Regions from separate parts of the Streptomyces sp. NBC_00887 genome, predicted to be linked through region 1. Evidence: riboswitches for the same ligand, from Rfam matches in the RefSeq annotation. Region 1 holds a riboswitch; each other region holds the start of a gene.

Region 1 (4,620 bases):
CAGGGTCCGGGTGGCGGCCCGGACCCTGGGTCCTGTGGGGGGATCACGCAGCGCTCGCGGGGCCTCAGGTTGCCGGAGTGAGCTTCCACTGCTGGCAGTTGTTGTTCAGCCACGACCACTGCCGTACGTCCGTACCGTCGGCGGCCGAGCAGTCGGCCACGTCGGCGACCTTCCCGCTCGCCCGGTTGACGATGCGTACCCAGCCGCCGGCCGCCGTGGTGACGAGGCCGAAGCGCTGGCAGGTGTTGTTCAGCCACGACCACTGGCGCAGGTCGGCGCCGTCGGCCGCGGAGCAGTCCGCCGTGTCGAGCACCTTGCCCGAAGCGACGTTGACCAGACGGCTCGTGTCGTCGCCCTGGTCCTCGATGCGCCATTTCTGCTGTGTACCGCCGTTGCACGTCCACTGCTGGACGTTCGCCCCGTCGGCGGTCGACGAACCGTTCACGTCCAGGCACTTCCCGGTGGCCCTGTTGACCACCGTGTACGCGGTCGGCGTGGCCGCGCTCTCGCCGGAGGGCCCGGCCAGTGTCGTACCGAGTGCGACGGGCGTGCCGAGGTTCGGCGTCCCGTCACTGTTCCACGTGAACTTCTGTGCCCGCGCCGTCCGCCCGTTGTCGCAGCCGTCGGACGCCGAGTCGTTGGCGTGGTAGACGATCCAGCTCTCCGTGCCGTCGGGTGAGGTGAAGAAGCCGTTGTGCCCCGGCCCGTACACCCCGGCGGCGTTGTTGCGCTGGAAGACCGGAGTGGACTTCTTCGTCCAGGAGGAAGCCGAGAGCGGATTGGATCCGGTCAGGGTGAGCTGCCCGAGCTTGTAGTCGGGGGTCCAGCAGCCGCTGGCGGAGTAGACGATGAACGTCTTCCCGCCGCGCTGCAGCACTTCGGCGCCCTCGTTCACCGTGCCGCCCGACTTCTCCCAGTCGTACGTCGGCGTGGAGATCGTCGAGAACGAGCCGCTGAGCGTGTACGGGTTCGACATCGGGGCGATCACCAGGTTCTGCGTACCGCCGCCGCTCGCACTGCCCAGCAGGTACATCGAGCCGTTGAGCGTGAGCACGCTCGGGTCCAGCATCCAGGTGCTGCCGAGCTGGTTCCTGTACGTGTACGGGCCCATCGGGTCCGTACCCGCGCTCTGCAGCACGTGCACCCGCTGCGTGGGGTTGTAGTCGGCGATGTTCTGCCCGGCGACGAAGTAGAGGTACCAGCGGCCGCCCGAGTAGTGCAGTTCGGGTGCCCAGATGTTGCAGCAGCGCGAGGCGGCGTCGCCCTGCCAGACCTGCACGCTCGGCGCGGTCGCGAGCCCGGCGAGGGTCGGCGACTTGCGCATGGTGATGACGTCGGTCCAACTCGTCGCCACCAGGTAGTAGTTGCCGTCGTGGTACGAGATCCAGGGGTCGGCTCCCTTCTGCGCCTTGACGGGATTGGTGTACGGACGCCCCTCGGCGGCCTGCACGGAGGAGGTCTCGGACGGTGCCGCCTGCGTGGAGGCCGGCTGCCCCAGCGCGAGGGCCAGCAGGAGGGCGCTCAGCAGGGTCAGTAGGCGACGGGCCATCCGCTGCTCCAGTTCAGTAGGTTGACGCCGAGCTTCGGGGTGCCGTTGTCCTGGCCGTCGTAGTAGTGGTAGACGAGCAGGTCACCGTCGGAGTCGGCGAGGATCGACTGGCCGCCGGGGCCGATGTACCGGCCGTGGGACTCCATGACCGGGGTGCCGCCGTTGCTGCGCATGTTCACGCCGTTGCGGTCGTAGTAGGGCCCGGTGACGCTCGTCGCCCGGCCCACCTTGATCTTGTAGGTGGAGCTGGTCCCCGCGCAGCAGGTGTCGTACGAGGCGAAGAGGTAGTAGTAGCCGTTGCGCTTCACGATGGAGGGCGCCTCGACCGCCTTGGTACCGGTGGGGCGGGAGGCGAGCGAGCGGCGTGCGGTGTCTCCGGCGTACTGCTTGCCGGTCGACGGGTCGACGCGGATCATCTTGATCCCGGTCCACCAGGAGCCGAAGGACAGCCACCACTTGCCGTCGTCGTCCACGAAGAGGTTGGGGTCGATGGCGTTGTAGTCGCTCGACGAGTTCGAGGTGTAGACGATCCCGTAGTCGCTCCAGCTGCCCGCCTGGCCGGTCGTGGAGGCCGCGAGGCCGATGGCCGACGTGTTCGACCCGAAGGACGAAACGGCGTAGTACATCAGGTACTTGCCGCCGCGGTAGGAGATGTCCGGGGCCCACGGGTCCGACGCGGAGGAGTAGTTCTTCCACCAGCTCGGCTTCGTCGTGAAGGCGTTGCCCGACCGGCCGAAGGCGGTGCGGTCGGTGGAGGTGCGGAGCTGGAGGCCCTCTCCGGTGGAGTAGAGCAGGTACTGGCCGGACGTGCTCCGGATCATGGTGGGGTCGTGGACGACGATGTCGCCCTTGACGACACCGGGGTTGGGGTACGCGGACGCGCTCGTCGGCACGAGCGCCAGCAGGAGTGCGGCGGGCAGGGCGGCGAGGGCCCTTCGCGGAATTCTTGTCGGGATGCGGCTCATCAGGAGACCTTCTTCGGTCGTGTCGGGGTACCCGGCAGTCGTCACCGAGGGCCAGGAGGTTGCCATGCGCATGACATTGATCTGTTCGACGTGCCGAACGACGCTCGTAACTTCGGACGGGCGGCCAGGACGGGACCGTAGAATCGAACGCACCTTGCGTCAACGGATTGAGCGCGCATTCGACGAAAACCCGGACTCTGTCCGGTATCACGAACGGACCGGCCCGCCCGGATCGGGCGGTACCGGCCGAACGCACCTGTTCCTGGAGCTGGTTGGCTACAGCCCGTAGGTGAGGTCCCCGCGACCCGTGTGCTGCGGATCGGGTGCGCTCGTCGCGCACAGCGGACCGCCCTCGGTTCCCACGTTCACGAGGCCGGTCGCCTCACCGCCGAGGCCGACGAAGCGCAGCGCGTGCCAGCGCGGCAGCCAGTACACGCGCCCGCGGTGGCCCGTGAGCAACTCCCGCAGATCGGCGGGAGCGTGCGTCCACACCTCGGGCAGGCCGCCGGGGTGTTCGAAGGCCGCGCGCAGAACCAGCCATCCGTCGTCGCGGACATCGCCCGCGGTCAGCAGGAGTTCCACGGCCTGGCCGGGTTCCTGTACGCACTTCTTGGCGTGGATCCAGTGCACGTGGTGGCCGGGCGCGTAGCGCACGCAGGCGTCGTGGTGAATGAGGTGAGGGAGCATGGCCGTTGTCGCCTTCCGGGGTCCTGGACCCCGGGGGCCTGTCCCCGGTGGTCCGCTGTTCCCCGCACGGTGCCGCGCGGAGCGGGTCGTCACCCGGAGCACCCGCAGCGGAGCGGGGTGCCGTCCAGCGAGCCGGGGCTTTCCACTGGAACTCATGACCCGTCAAAAGCGTAACAGGAGCCGTGAGGGCGTCGGGGTTCGCACACCACCCCCGCGTACGGGCGCGATGCCTCCCGCCCGTACGCGTCCACGCCCTCGCGCAGGTTCTCCTGGTCCGACCCGCCTCAGCCGTGCAGCAGGACGGGGAAGGCCTCCATGTCGTTCTGCGTCATCACCGGCAGCTTGCGGATCTCGTCGTCCGGTATCGCGAGCCTGAGCGCGGGGAAGCGCGCGAAGAGGGCGGGGAGTGCGATGCCGGCCTCCACCCGTGACAGCGCGGCACCGGGGCAGATGTGGGGGCCGTGGCCGAAGGTCATGTGCCGGATCGGTGTCGGACGGGTGATGTCGAAGGAGTCGGCGTCGTCGCCGTGCTGTTCGGCATCGCGTCCGATGACCCGGTAGGAGATGACGACGCCCTCTCCCTCGGCGATCACCTGGTCGCCGACCTGGATGTCCTCGGTGGCGAAACGCATCAGCAGGTGCGTGGTGGGCGTGTCCCAGCGCAGCGTCTCCTCGACGACCGTCTCCCACGAAATCTCCCCGTCCAGCACCATCCGCAGCTGGTCGGGGTGGGCGAGCAGTGCGCGTACGGCGTTGAGGATGAGCCCGATCGTGGTCTCGTGCCCGGCGGCCACCATGGCCTTGAGGTTGCCGACGACCTCCTCCTCGGTGAGGGGCTCGCCTCCCTCGTCGGCCAGGATCAGGGCGCTGGTGAGGTCGTCGGTGGCCCGCGCTGTCTTCTCGCGTACGAGGTCCGTGTAGAAGACGTCCAGTTCACGCAGCAGCGCCAGGCGCTCCTCCTGCGGGGTGAGCATGGAGAAGAAGGCCTTGTACTGCTTCGTCAGCATCGGGAACTGGTCCTCGTCCACCCCCATCAGCAGCCCGACGACCCGCATCGGCAGCGGCTGGGCGAAGACGGCCTTGAGATCGACGACCCCGTCCTTGCCCTGCTCGGCGAGGGCGTCGAGGAGCTCTTCGGTGAACTTCTCGATGGCGGGGCGGACCGCCTCGAGCCGACGCGGGGTGAGCGCCTGGGAGGTCTTCGTCCGCAGCCTCCGGTGCTCGCCGCCGTCGACCGTGAACATGGAGCGACCGGCGTCGATCATTCCGATCAGGGGCCACGCGTGGGTGACCTCACCGCTCCTCCACAGCCCCCAGGCGTCCAGGTCCTTCACCAGCCGCGGTTCGACGAGCAGTTGACGTGCTTCGGCGTGCCGCGTGACGGTCCACGCGGGGACCCCCAACAGCTCGATGCGCGCG
Region 2 (4,620 bases), 1.2 Mb from region 1:
CTCGATCCACATCCTGCTGCTGCCGGGCATCATGCTCGGCCTGGTCGTCGCCCACCTGATCCTGGTCTTCTACCACAAGCACACGCAGTTCGCGGGTCCCGGCAAGACGAACAAGAACGTCGTCGGCATGCCGCTGCTGCCGGTGTACATGGCGAAGGCCGGAGGGTTCTTCTTCCTGGTCTTCGGTGTCATCACCGTCATCGCGGGCATCGCCTCGATCAACCCGATCTGGGTCCTCGGCCCGTACCGCCCGGACCAGGTGTCCACCGGCGCCCAGCCCGACTGGTACATGGGCTTCGCCGAGGGTCTGATCCGAGTGATGCCGGGCTGGGAGATCAACCTGTGGGGTCACACGCTCGTCCTGGGTGTGTTCATCCCGCTGATGGCCTTCGGCCTCGTGCTCGCGGCGATCGCGGTCTACCCCTTCATCGAGTCCTGGGTCACCGGGGACAAGCGCGAGCACCACATCCTGGACCGCCCGCGCAACGCCCCGACCCGTACGGCCTTCGGTGTCGCATGGATCACCGAGTACGTCATCGTCTTCATCGGTGGTGGAAACGACCTGTGGGCCACGCACTTCCACCTGTCGCTGAACGCCATCTCGTGGTTCGTCCGGATCTTCATCTTCGTCGGCCCGGTCATCGCGTTCATCGTGACGAAGCGGATCTGCCTCGGCCTCCAGCGCCGCGACAGGGACAAGGTGCTGCACGGACGCGAGTCCGGCACCATCAAGCGCCTGCCGCACGGTGAGTTCGTCGAGATCCACGAGCCGCTCAGTCAGGGCCAGCTGCACACGCTCACCGCGCACGAGCAGTACAAGCCGGTCGAGATCGGCCCGACGGTCGACGAGAACGGTGTCGAGCGCAAGCCTTCGGCGCTGCAGAAGCTGCGGGCCAAGCTCAGCAAGAGCTACTACGGCGAGCAGAGCCAGATCGCCAAGCCCTCCGCCGAGGAGTACAAGGAGATCACCAGCGGCCACGGCCACCACTGATCACCTGAGCTGATCGCCACAGCGGGAGCCCCGTCCATTCGATGGACGGGGCTCTTCGCTGTCCCCGGGGCTGGATAGGGTGGGGGGATCCTTCTATCGGCTGTGGACCCCAGGAGCGGACCATGAACGTTGTGACCCCGGACGGCGGCGACAGCGTGGCGGACCGTTCGTGGCCCGGCGTGCTGATGCCCCTCCTGCGCGGCGAGAGCCTGACGGCCGAGGACACCGCGTGGGCCATGGACCGCATCATGAGCGGCGAGGCCACCGACGTGCAGATCGCCGGCTTCGTGATCGCACTGCGTGCCAAGGGCGAGACCGTCGACGAGGTCACCGGACTCGTACGCACCATGTACGAGCACGCCCACACCATCCAGGTGCCCGGCCGCACGGTCGACATCGTGGGCACCGGCGGCGACCTGGCCAAGACGGTCAACATCTCCACCATGTCGGCGATCGTCGTCGCCGGGACCGGCGCCAAGGTCGTCAAGCACGGCAACCGCGCCTCCTCCTCGTCGAGCGGGGCCTCCGACGTGCTCGAGAAGCTCGGCGTCAACCTCGAGCTGACCCCGCAGGGCGTCGTCCGGGTCGCCGAGGAAGCGGGCATCACCTTCTGCTTCGCGGTGAAGTTCCACCCGGCCCTGCGGCACGCGGCGAGGGCCCGCAAGGAGCTCGGCACGCCGACCACCTTCAACATCCTGGGCCCGCTCACCAATCCGGCCCGGGTGCGCTCCCAGGCCGTCGGCGTCGCCGACCTCAGGATGGCGCCGATCGTCGCGGGTGTGCTCGCCGACCGGGGTAGTTCGGCGCTGGTCTTCCGGGGCGACGACGGCCTCGACGAGCTGACCACCACGGCGACCTCCCGGGTCTGGATCGTCCGGGACGGTGCCGTGCGCGAGGAGGCGTTCGACCCGCGGGACGTCGGCCTGGACCTGGTGCCGGTCTCGGCGCTGCGCGGTGCCGACGCCTCCTTCAACGCGGACGTCGCCCGGCGGATGCTGGACGGGGAGGCAGGTCCCGTACGCGACGCGGTGCTCCTCAACTCCGCTGCCGCGCTGGTGGCGCTCGACCCGGGCGAGGGCACGCTCGACGAGCAGATCGCGGCGGGGATCGCGAGGGCCGCGGAATCGATCGACTCGGGTGCCGCCAAGCGGGCGCTGGAGCGCTGGGTGGCCGCCAGCAACGCATGAAGCAAGGACGTGTGGGGCGGGGCGCAGTCCGGATCGCGGACTGCGCCCTTGCGCATGTGGTCACGTATGGCAAGATGCTGCGCAGGTCATGAGTGACAGCGAATAAGCCCCGGCTCGCTGTCCGGCAACCCTCCGTCCGTGGCGGGGTGCCCCGGGTGAAGACCAGGCCGCAGGCAGCGAGGTCTGTGGCAAGCGCGGGCCCCTAGGCATCTGTGAATGCCATCCCCCGGGGTCCTGGTCCCCAGGGAGCCTCTTGTGAGCAAGCGAATGCGATAGGGCCCAACGCCCTCTTCCGCGCACCCTTTTCTCCTTCCCCTGCGCTGCCGCGTATCTGCCGGCGCCGGGATTTCGCCTGCCTGTTACGGGAGTTCGCCATGTCTGTCTCCACCGCTGCCGCCGATCAGTCCATTTGTGCCCCGCTGCCGGTTCTGGGAGCCGATGTCACCGTTCCGCTGGTTACGGGCGGCGAAGTCACCTATGCCGCCCTCGACTACGCGGCGAGCGCCCCGGCCCTGCAGCGCGTGTGGGACGACGTGGCCGCCTACGCCCCGTACTACGGCAGCGTGCACCGCGGCGCCGGCTACCTCTCGCAGCTCTCCACGGACCTCTTCGAGAGCAGCCGCGTCACCGTCGCGGAGTTCCTCGGCTGCCGTGCCGAGGACCAGGTGGTCTTCACCCGCTCGACGACGGACTCCCTCAACCTGCTTGCCGCAGCACTTCCCGCGGACTGCCAGGTGTTCGTGTTCGAGACCGAGCACCATGCCTCGCTGCTTCCCTGGCGCGACGCCCGGGTGACCTTCCTCGACGCCCCCAGGACCCCTGCCGAGGCAGTCGTGACGCTGGAGCGTGCGCTGGCCGACCGCGACCCCTACGGCCCCGCACTGGTCTGTGTGACGGGCGCGTCGAACGTCACCGGAGAGCTGTGGCCGGTGAAGGAACTGGCCGCCGCCGCCCACGCGCACGGTGCCCGGATCGTCCTCGACGCCGCGCAGCTGGCACCCCATCACCCGGTGGACATCGCGGAACTGGACGTCGACTGGCTCGCCTTCTCCGGGCACAAGCTGTACGCGCCGTTCGGCTCGGGCGTCCTCGCCGGCCGGGCCGACTGGCTGCGGGACGCGGAGCCGTATCTCGCGGGCGGCGGCGCCTCCCGGAAGGTTGCCCGGCGCGCCGACGGTGGCGTCGACGTGGAGTGGCACACCACGGCTGCCCGGCACGAGGCCGGATCGCCCAACGTGATCGGCGTCTACTCCATCGCCGCCGCCTGCAAGGCCCTGACCGAGGCCGGGTTCGAGCAGCTCGTCGCCCGCGAGCAGCAGCTCGTCACCCGGGTCCGTGAAGGCCTGGCCGAGGTCCCCGCGGTCAAGGTGCTCTCCCTGTTCGGCGACGACGCCCCGAGGGTCGGCGTCATCTCCTTCGTGGTCGAGGGCTGGAACAGCTCGCACTTCGCCGCGGCGCTCTCCGCGGAGTACGGCATCGGGGTCCGCGACGGCCTGTTCTGCGCCCACCCGCTCGTACGGACCCTGCTGGGCAGTGAGCCGCAGGACCCGGGCGAGTGCGGCGCCCCGGACGCCGAGCCGGGCGAGCGGTCCCTCAACGCCATCCGGGTGAGCTTCGGGGCCGGTACGCCGGACGAGCACATCGAGCGGTTCCTGGGCGCGGTCCGCGAGCTGGTGGGCGCGGGTGCCCGGTGGACCTACCGCACCGAGGACGGGCGCTGCGTCCCCGACAGGGGTGCTGCGCAGGTCTGACCCGGCCGCGTACGGCTTCGGCCGGGGACGGGAGGCCATTGTCCCGTCCCCGGCCGAAGCCGTACGCCGTCCGGTCGTCCTACGCGTCGAGCCCGATGGCGAAGGCCGCCTCGAGGTCGTGCTGCGAGTACGTGCGGAACGCCACGTGCGTGTCGGTGCCCTCGACACCGGGGATCTTGCTGATCCGGCCGGGAATGACATCCGCCAGATCGTCGTGCTTGGCCACCCGGACCATGGCGATCAGGTCGTACGTACCGGTGACCGAGAAGACCTCGCTGACGCTGTCCAGCGCGGCGACGGCCTCGGCGATCTCGGGAATCCGGTCCACGCTGGTTTTGATGAGCACGATCGCGGTGATCACGGCTGGCTTTCTCCCTCGGTGGCCGTGGCTGGAGACTTCACTCTAGCCCCACCCCGGTAACGCCCCCAGGCGTAGAGGAACCCGGCCGCGAAGCCCGCGACATGGGCGAGGTAGGCGACGCCGGGGCCGCTGCCCGCGCCCTGCGCCGCCAGCCACTGCAGCGCGAACCAGAAGACGAGCACGATCCAGGCGGGGAAGCGCAGCGGCAGGAAGAAGAGGAACGGGAAGAGGCTGGTGACCCGGGCGCGGGGAAAGAGGTAGAGGAACGCGCCGAGCACCGCCGAGATCGCCCCCGACGCGCCCACCAGCGTCTGGTCGGATCCGGAGTGC
Region 3 (4,620 bases), 2.1 Mb from region 1:
TGCAGGCCGCCCTCGAAGCGCACGTCGTCGTCGTTGACGTACACGTTCACGAAGCGGCGCAGCTTGCCCTGGTCGTCCAGGACGCGGGCGGCGATGCCCGGGTGGTTCTTCTCCAGGGACTCGATGACCTCGGAGAGGATCGTGCCCTCGGCCGGGACCTCGGCCTGACCGCCCGTGTAGGTGCGGAGGATGGTGGGGATGCGGACCTTGACGCTCATGGGGTGCCTTCCTTCGGTCTCGGGTGGTCAGCTGGCGGCGAGGCCCGCGTCGCGGAACGCGTCCAGGCTCGGCCGGATCGTGGCCGACAGGCCGGTCGTCGGGGCGACGGCGTCCAGCGTCTTCAGGCCGTCACCGGTGTTCAGGATGACGGTGGTCAGCGTCGGGTCCAGCAGACCGGCGTCGATCAGCTTCTTCGTCACACCGACCGTCACACCGCCCGCGGTCTCCGCGAAGATGCCCTCGGTGCGGGCCAGCAGCTTGATCGCGTCGACGACCTGCTCGTCGTCGACGTCCTCGACGGCACCGCCGGTGCGCCGGGCGATGTCCAGGACGTACGGGCCGTCCGCCGGGTTGCCGATCGCGAGGGACTTGGCGATCGTGTTCGGCTTCTGCGGCCGTACGACGTCGTGTCCGGCCTTGAAGGCGGTGGAGACCGGGGAGCAGCCCTCGGCCTGGGCGCCGAAGATCTTGTACGGCCTGTCCTCGACCAGGCCGAGCTTGATCAGCTCCTGCAGGCCCTTGTCGATCTTCGTGAGCTGCGACCCGGACGCGATCGGGATGACGATCTGGTCGGGCAGCTGCCAGCCGAGCTGCTCGCAGATCTCGTACGCCAGGGTCTTGGAGCCCTCGCCGTAGTACGGGCGGAGGTTGACGTTGACGAAGCCCCAGCCCTCACCGAGCGGGTCGCCGATGAGCTCCGAGCAGAAGCGGTTGACGTCGTCGTAGTTGCCCTCGATGCCGACCAGTTCGCCGCCGTACACCGCGGCCATGACGACCTTGCCCTGCTCCAGGTCGTGCGGGATGAACACGCACGAGCGGAAGCCGGCACGGGCCGCCGCGGCGCCCACCGCACCGGCGAGGTTGCCGGTGGAGGAGCAGGACAGAGTGGTGAATCCGAAGGCGCGGGCGGCCTCGACGGCGATCGCGACGACACGGTCCTTGAAGGAGTGCGTCGGGTTGCCGGAGTCGTCCTTGACGTACAGACCGCCGGTGACGCCCAGCTCACGGGCGAGGTTGTCGGCCTTGACCAGCTTCGTGAAGCCGGGGTTGATGTTGGGCTTGCTCGCGACATCGGCCGGAACGGGCAGCAGCGGCGCATAGCGCCAGATGTTGTCGGGGCCTTCGGCAATGCGCTTCTTGAGCTCTTCCGGGGAGCCGCTCGGCAGGTCGTACGCCACTTCGAGCGGCCCGAAACAGGACGCACAGGCGAAAATGGGACCGAGCTCGAAACGCTCGCCGCATTCGCGGCAGGAAAGTGCTGCGGCGGAACCAAGGTCCACGGCAGAAGAATCGGTGTTCGCTGCAACTGTCTGAACAGACATGATGGCGGAGCCCTTTCTCCTCATCTTCCTTGCGGCGTATTTCGCCACAAGACGGAATTGGCACCTTCCCCACCGTGACCTCGCGGTCGGCAGGGGGGTTGCCGGGACTTCAACGGGCCGTTCCCTCAGTCCCTCTGGATGAGCGCTATGGCACCGGACCATCGATCCGGGCATTTATTCGCGGACCGACCCCGACATGCGAGGGCCATCCGCGTTGTTCAAGACTGTAACCGAAGCCCTGGACGATTGAGATAGTCGTCCGAACCGCGAGATGGATCACATACAGGGAGTATCGACCGTGCTGGAAGAGGTGGAACGCTGGCTGACCAGGCGTTCCTGGTCGGCCGACGACCGCCCGCTCGACCGCCTCACGGCCGCGCGCGCGAGGGATCCGCGCCGCGCCCGGGTGAGCGTCGTCCTGCCCGCCCTGAACGAGGAGGCGACGGTCGGAGCGATCGTCGAGGAGATCCGGCGCGAGCTGATGGAGAAGGTCCGGCTCGTCGACGAACTGGTGGTGATCGACTCCGGTTCCACCGACGCCACCGCCGAAGTGGCCCGCCGGGCGGGTGCCAGGGTGGTGCACCGGGACGCGATACTCCCCCGGATACCGGCCGTACCCGGCAAGGGCGAGGTGCTGTGGCGGTCACTGCTGGTGACCAGCGGTGAGATCGTCTGCTTCATCGACGCCGACCTCAAGGACTTCTCCGCGGACTTCGTCTCCGGGATCGTCGGTCCCCTGCTGACGGACCCCGAGGTCCAGTTCGTCAAGGCCATGTACGACCGCCCACTGGGAGAAGCCGCAGGCCAGGGCGGCCGGGTCACCGAACTGGTGGCACGCCCGCTGCTCAACCTGCACTGGCCGCAACTGGCCGGCTTCGTCCAGCCGCTGGGCGGCGAGTACGCCGTACGCCGCTCCCTGCTCGAACGGCTCCCCTTCCCCGTCGGTTACGGAGTGGAGCTGGGCCTGCTCGTCGACGCCCTGCACACGGTGGGCCTGGACGCGCTGGCGCAGGTGGACGTCGGCGTGCGCAAGCACCGCCACCAGGACGGCCAGGCGCTCGGCCGCATGGCGGCGGCGATCTACCGCACCGCCCAGCTGCGGCTCTCCCGGGGTCATCTGGTGCGCCCCGTACTCACCCAGTTCGAGCGGGGCGAGAGCGGCTTCGTACCGCGCACCCATGCGGTGGACACCGAGGAGCGGCCGCCGATGCGGGAGATCACGGAGTACGCGTCCCGCCACGCGGCGTGACGTTTCGCGGTGGGCTTCGCGTTTGGCGGCTTCCCGAACGGGCTAGGTTCGGGTACATGGTCTCCGAGCACTCTGCCCAGGTCCTCGTCGCGTCCAACCGCGGCCCCGTGTCCTACGCGCTGCGCGAGGACGGCACGCTCGACTCGAAGCGCGGCGGGGGCGGCGTCGTCTCCGGTCTGAGCGCCGTCGAGGACAAGCTGTGGGTGTGCGCGGCCCTGGGCGACGGCGACCGCGAGGCGGTCCGGCGAGGCCTGTCGGAGCCCGGCGTCCGCATGCTCGACATCGACGCCGGAGTCCACGACGACGCGTACAACGGCATCGCCAACTCGGTGCTCTGGTTCGTCCACCACATGATCTACCAGACACCGCTGGAGCCGGTGTTCGACGCGGAGTTCCGGCGGCAGTGGGCGTCGTTCGAGGCGTACAACCGCGCCTTCGCCGAGGCCCTCGCCGAGGAGGCGGGCGTGGGCGCGGCGGTCCTGGTCCAGGACTACCACCTGTCGCTGGTGCCCGGCATGCTCCGCGAGCTGCGCCCCGATCTGCGGATCGGCCACTTCTCGCACACCCCGTGGGCCCCCGTCGACTACTTCCGGCTGCTGCCCGACGACATCGGCGAGCAGCTGCTGCGCGGCATCCTGGGTGCCGACCGGGCCGCGTTCCTGACCCGCCGCTGGGCGGACGCGTTCATCAGCTGCTGCACGGAGGTCCTGGGCGGCACCGGCCGCACCCGGATCGGGGTGCACGGGCTGGGCGCCGACGCGGACTTCCTGCGCCGCCGCTCCCACGAGGCGGACGTGGACGAGCGGATGGAGACGCTTCGGGAGCAGGTGGGCCCGGGCAGGCGGACGATCGTGCGGGTGGACCGCACCGAGCTCTCCAAGAACATCGTCCGCGGGCTGCACGCCTACCGCGCCCTGCTGGAGGAGCGCCCCGAATGGCGCGAGCGGGTGGTGCACGTGGCGTTCGCCTACCCCTCCCGGCAGGACCTCGCGGTGTACCGCGACTACACCGCCGAGGTGCAGCGCGTCGCCGACAGGATCAACGCGGAGTACGCCACGGAGGGCTGGACCCCGGTCATCCTCCACGTCGACGACGACTTCGCCCGCTCGCTCGCGGCGTACCGGCTGGCGGACGTGGCCCTGGTGAACCCGATCCGCGACGGCATGAACCTCGTCGCGAAGGAGGTCCCGGTCGTCTCCGACAACGGCTGCGCGCTGGTGCTGTCGCGGGAGGCGGGGGCGTACGAGGAGCTCGGCGAGGACGCCGTCGTGGTCAACCCGTACGACGTGTCGGCCACGGCTGCGGCGCTGCACGAGGCGCTGACGATGGAGGCCGACGAGCGGAGCGCGCGCACGAAGCGGCTGGCCGCCGCGGCGACCGCACTGCCGCCGCAGCAGTGGTTCCTGGACCAGCTGGACGCGCTCCGGGGTTAGGTCCTGGGGGGTCCCCAGGACCTACCCCTGGACGCCTTTCGGCTTTCCCAGGTGCCGCGCCAGGGTCTCCAACAGGCCCACCACGGCCGCCGGGCCCGGCAGCAGCAGGTCGGCACGCTCGGCGAGTTCGGGAACCTCGGTGCCGCTGCAGACCAGGAGGCCCGGGGTGCCGTCCGGCCCCTCGGCGCGGAGCTTCTCGACGGCTGCGTACGCGGCGAGGTCGCCCAGGTCGTCCCCGGCGTACAGGACGGACTCGGCGTCGGCCTCCCGTACGTACTCCGCGAGTGCCACTCCCTTGTCCATGCCCGGCGGACGCAGCTCCAGGACGAGGCGGCCCGGTTCGACGATCAGCCCGTGCCGGGCGGCCAGGTGCCCGAGGGGTTCGCGCAGGGATTCG

The links. Region 1 has a riboswitch for S-adenosylmethionine ahead of OG844_RS15095 (hypothetical protein). Riboswitches for the same ligand answer to the same signal wherever they lie in the genome.
Region 2: another riboswitch for S-adenosylmethionine. It lies ahead of OG844_RS09850 (aminotransferase class V-fold PLP-dependent enzyme); the one in region 1 lies ahead of OG844_RS15095 (hypothetical protein).
Region 3: another riboswitch for S-adenosylmethionine. It lies ahead of thrC (threonine synthase); the one in region 1 lies ahead of OG844_RS15095 (hypothetical protein).

Annotation. Positions count from the first base shown of each region.
Region 1 is NZ_CP108788.1:3,312,988-3,317,607, forward strand. It holds gene OG844_RS15085 (family 43 glycosylhydrolase) at 65-1,549, opposite strand; gene OG844_RS15090 (arabinan endo-1,5-alpha-L-arabinosidase) at 1,531-2,514, opposite strand; gene OG844_RS15095 (hypothetical protein) at 2,791-3,201, opposite strand; SAM riboswitch class IV at 3,251-3,361, opposite strand; gene OG844_RS15100 (cytochrome P450) at 3,486-4,620, opposite strand, start outside.
Region 2 is NZ_CP108788.1:2,157,864-2,162,483, reverse strand. It holds gene OG844_RS09860 (cytochrome bc complex cytochrome b subunit) at 1-991, shown strand, start outside; gene trpD (anthranilate phosphoribosyltransferase) at 1,114-2,178, shown strand; SAM riboswitch class IV at 2,263-2,379, shown strand; gene OG844_RS09850 (aminotransferase class V-fold PLP-dependent enzyme) at 2,553-3,929, shown strand; gene OG844_RS09845 (Lrp/AsnC family transcriptional regulator) at 4,009-4,290, opposite strand; gene OG844_RS09840 (rhomboid family intramembrane serine protease) at 4,287-4,620, opposite strand, start outside.
Region 3 is NZ_CP108788.1:5,441,034-5,445,653, forward strand. It holds gene OG844_RS24830 (MoaD/ThiS family protein) at 1-218, opposite strand, end outside; gene thrC (threonine synthase) at 246-1,541, opposite strand; SAM riboswitch class I at 1,559-1,686, opposite strand; gene OG844_RS24840 (glucosyl-3-phosphoglycerate synthase) at 1,840-2,790, shown strand; gene OG844_RS24845 (trehalose-6-phosphate synthase) at 2,847-4,223, shown strand; gene otsB (trehalose-phosphatase) at 4,245-4,620, opposite strand, start outside.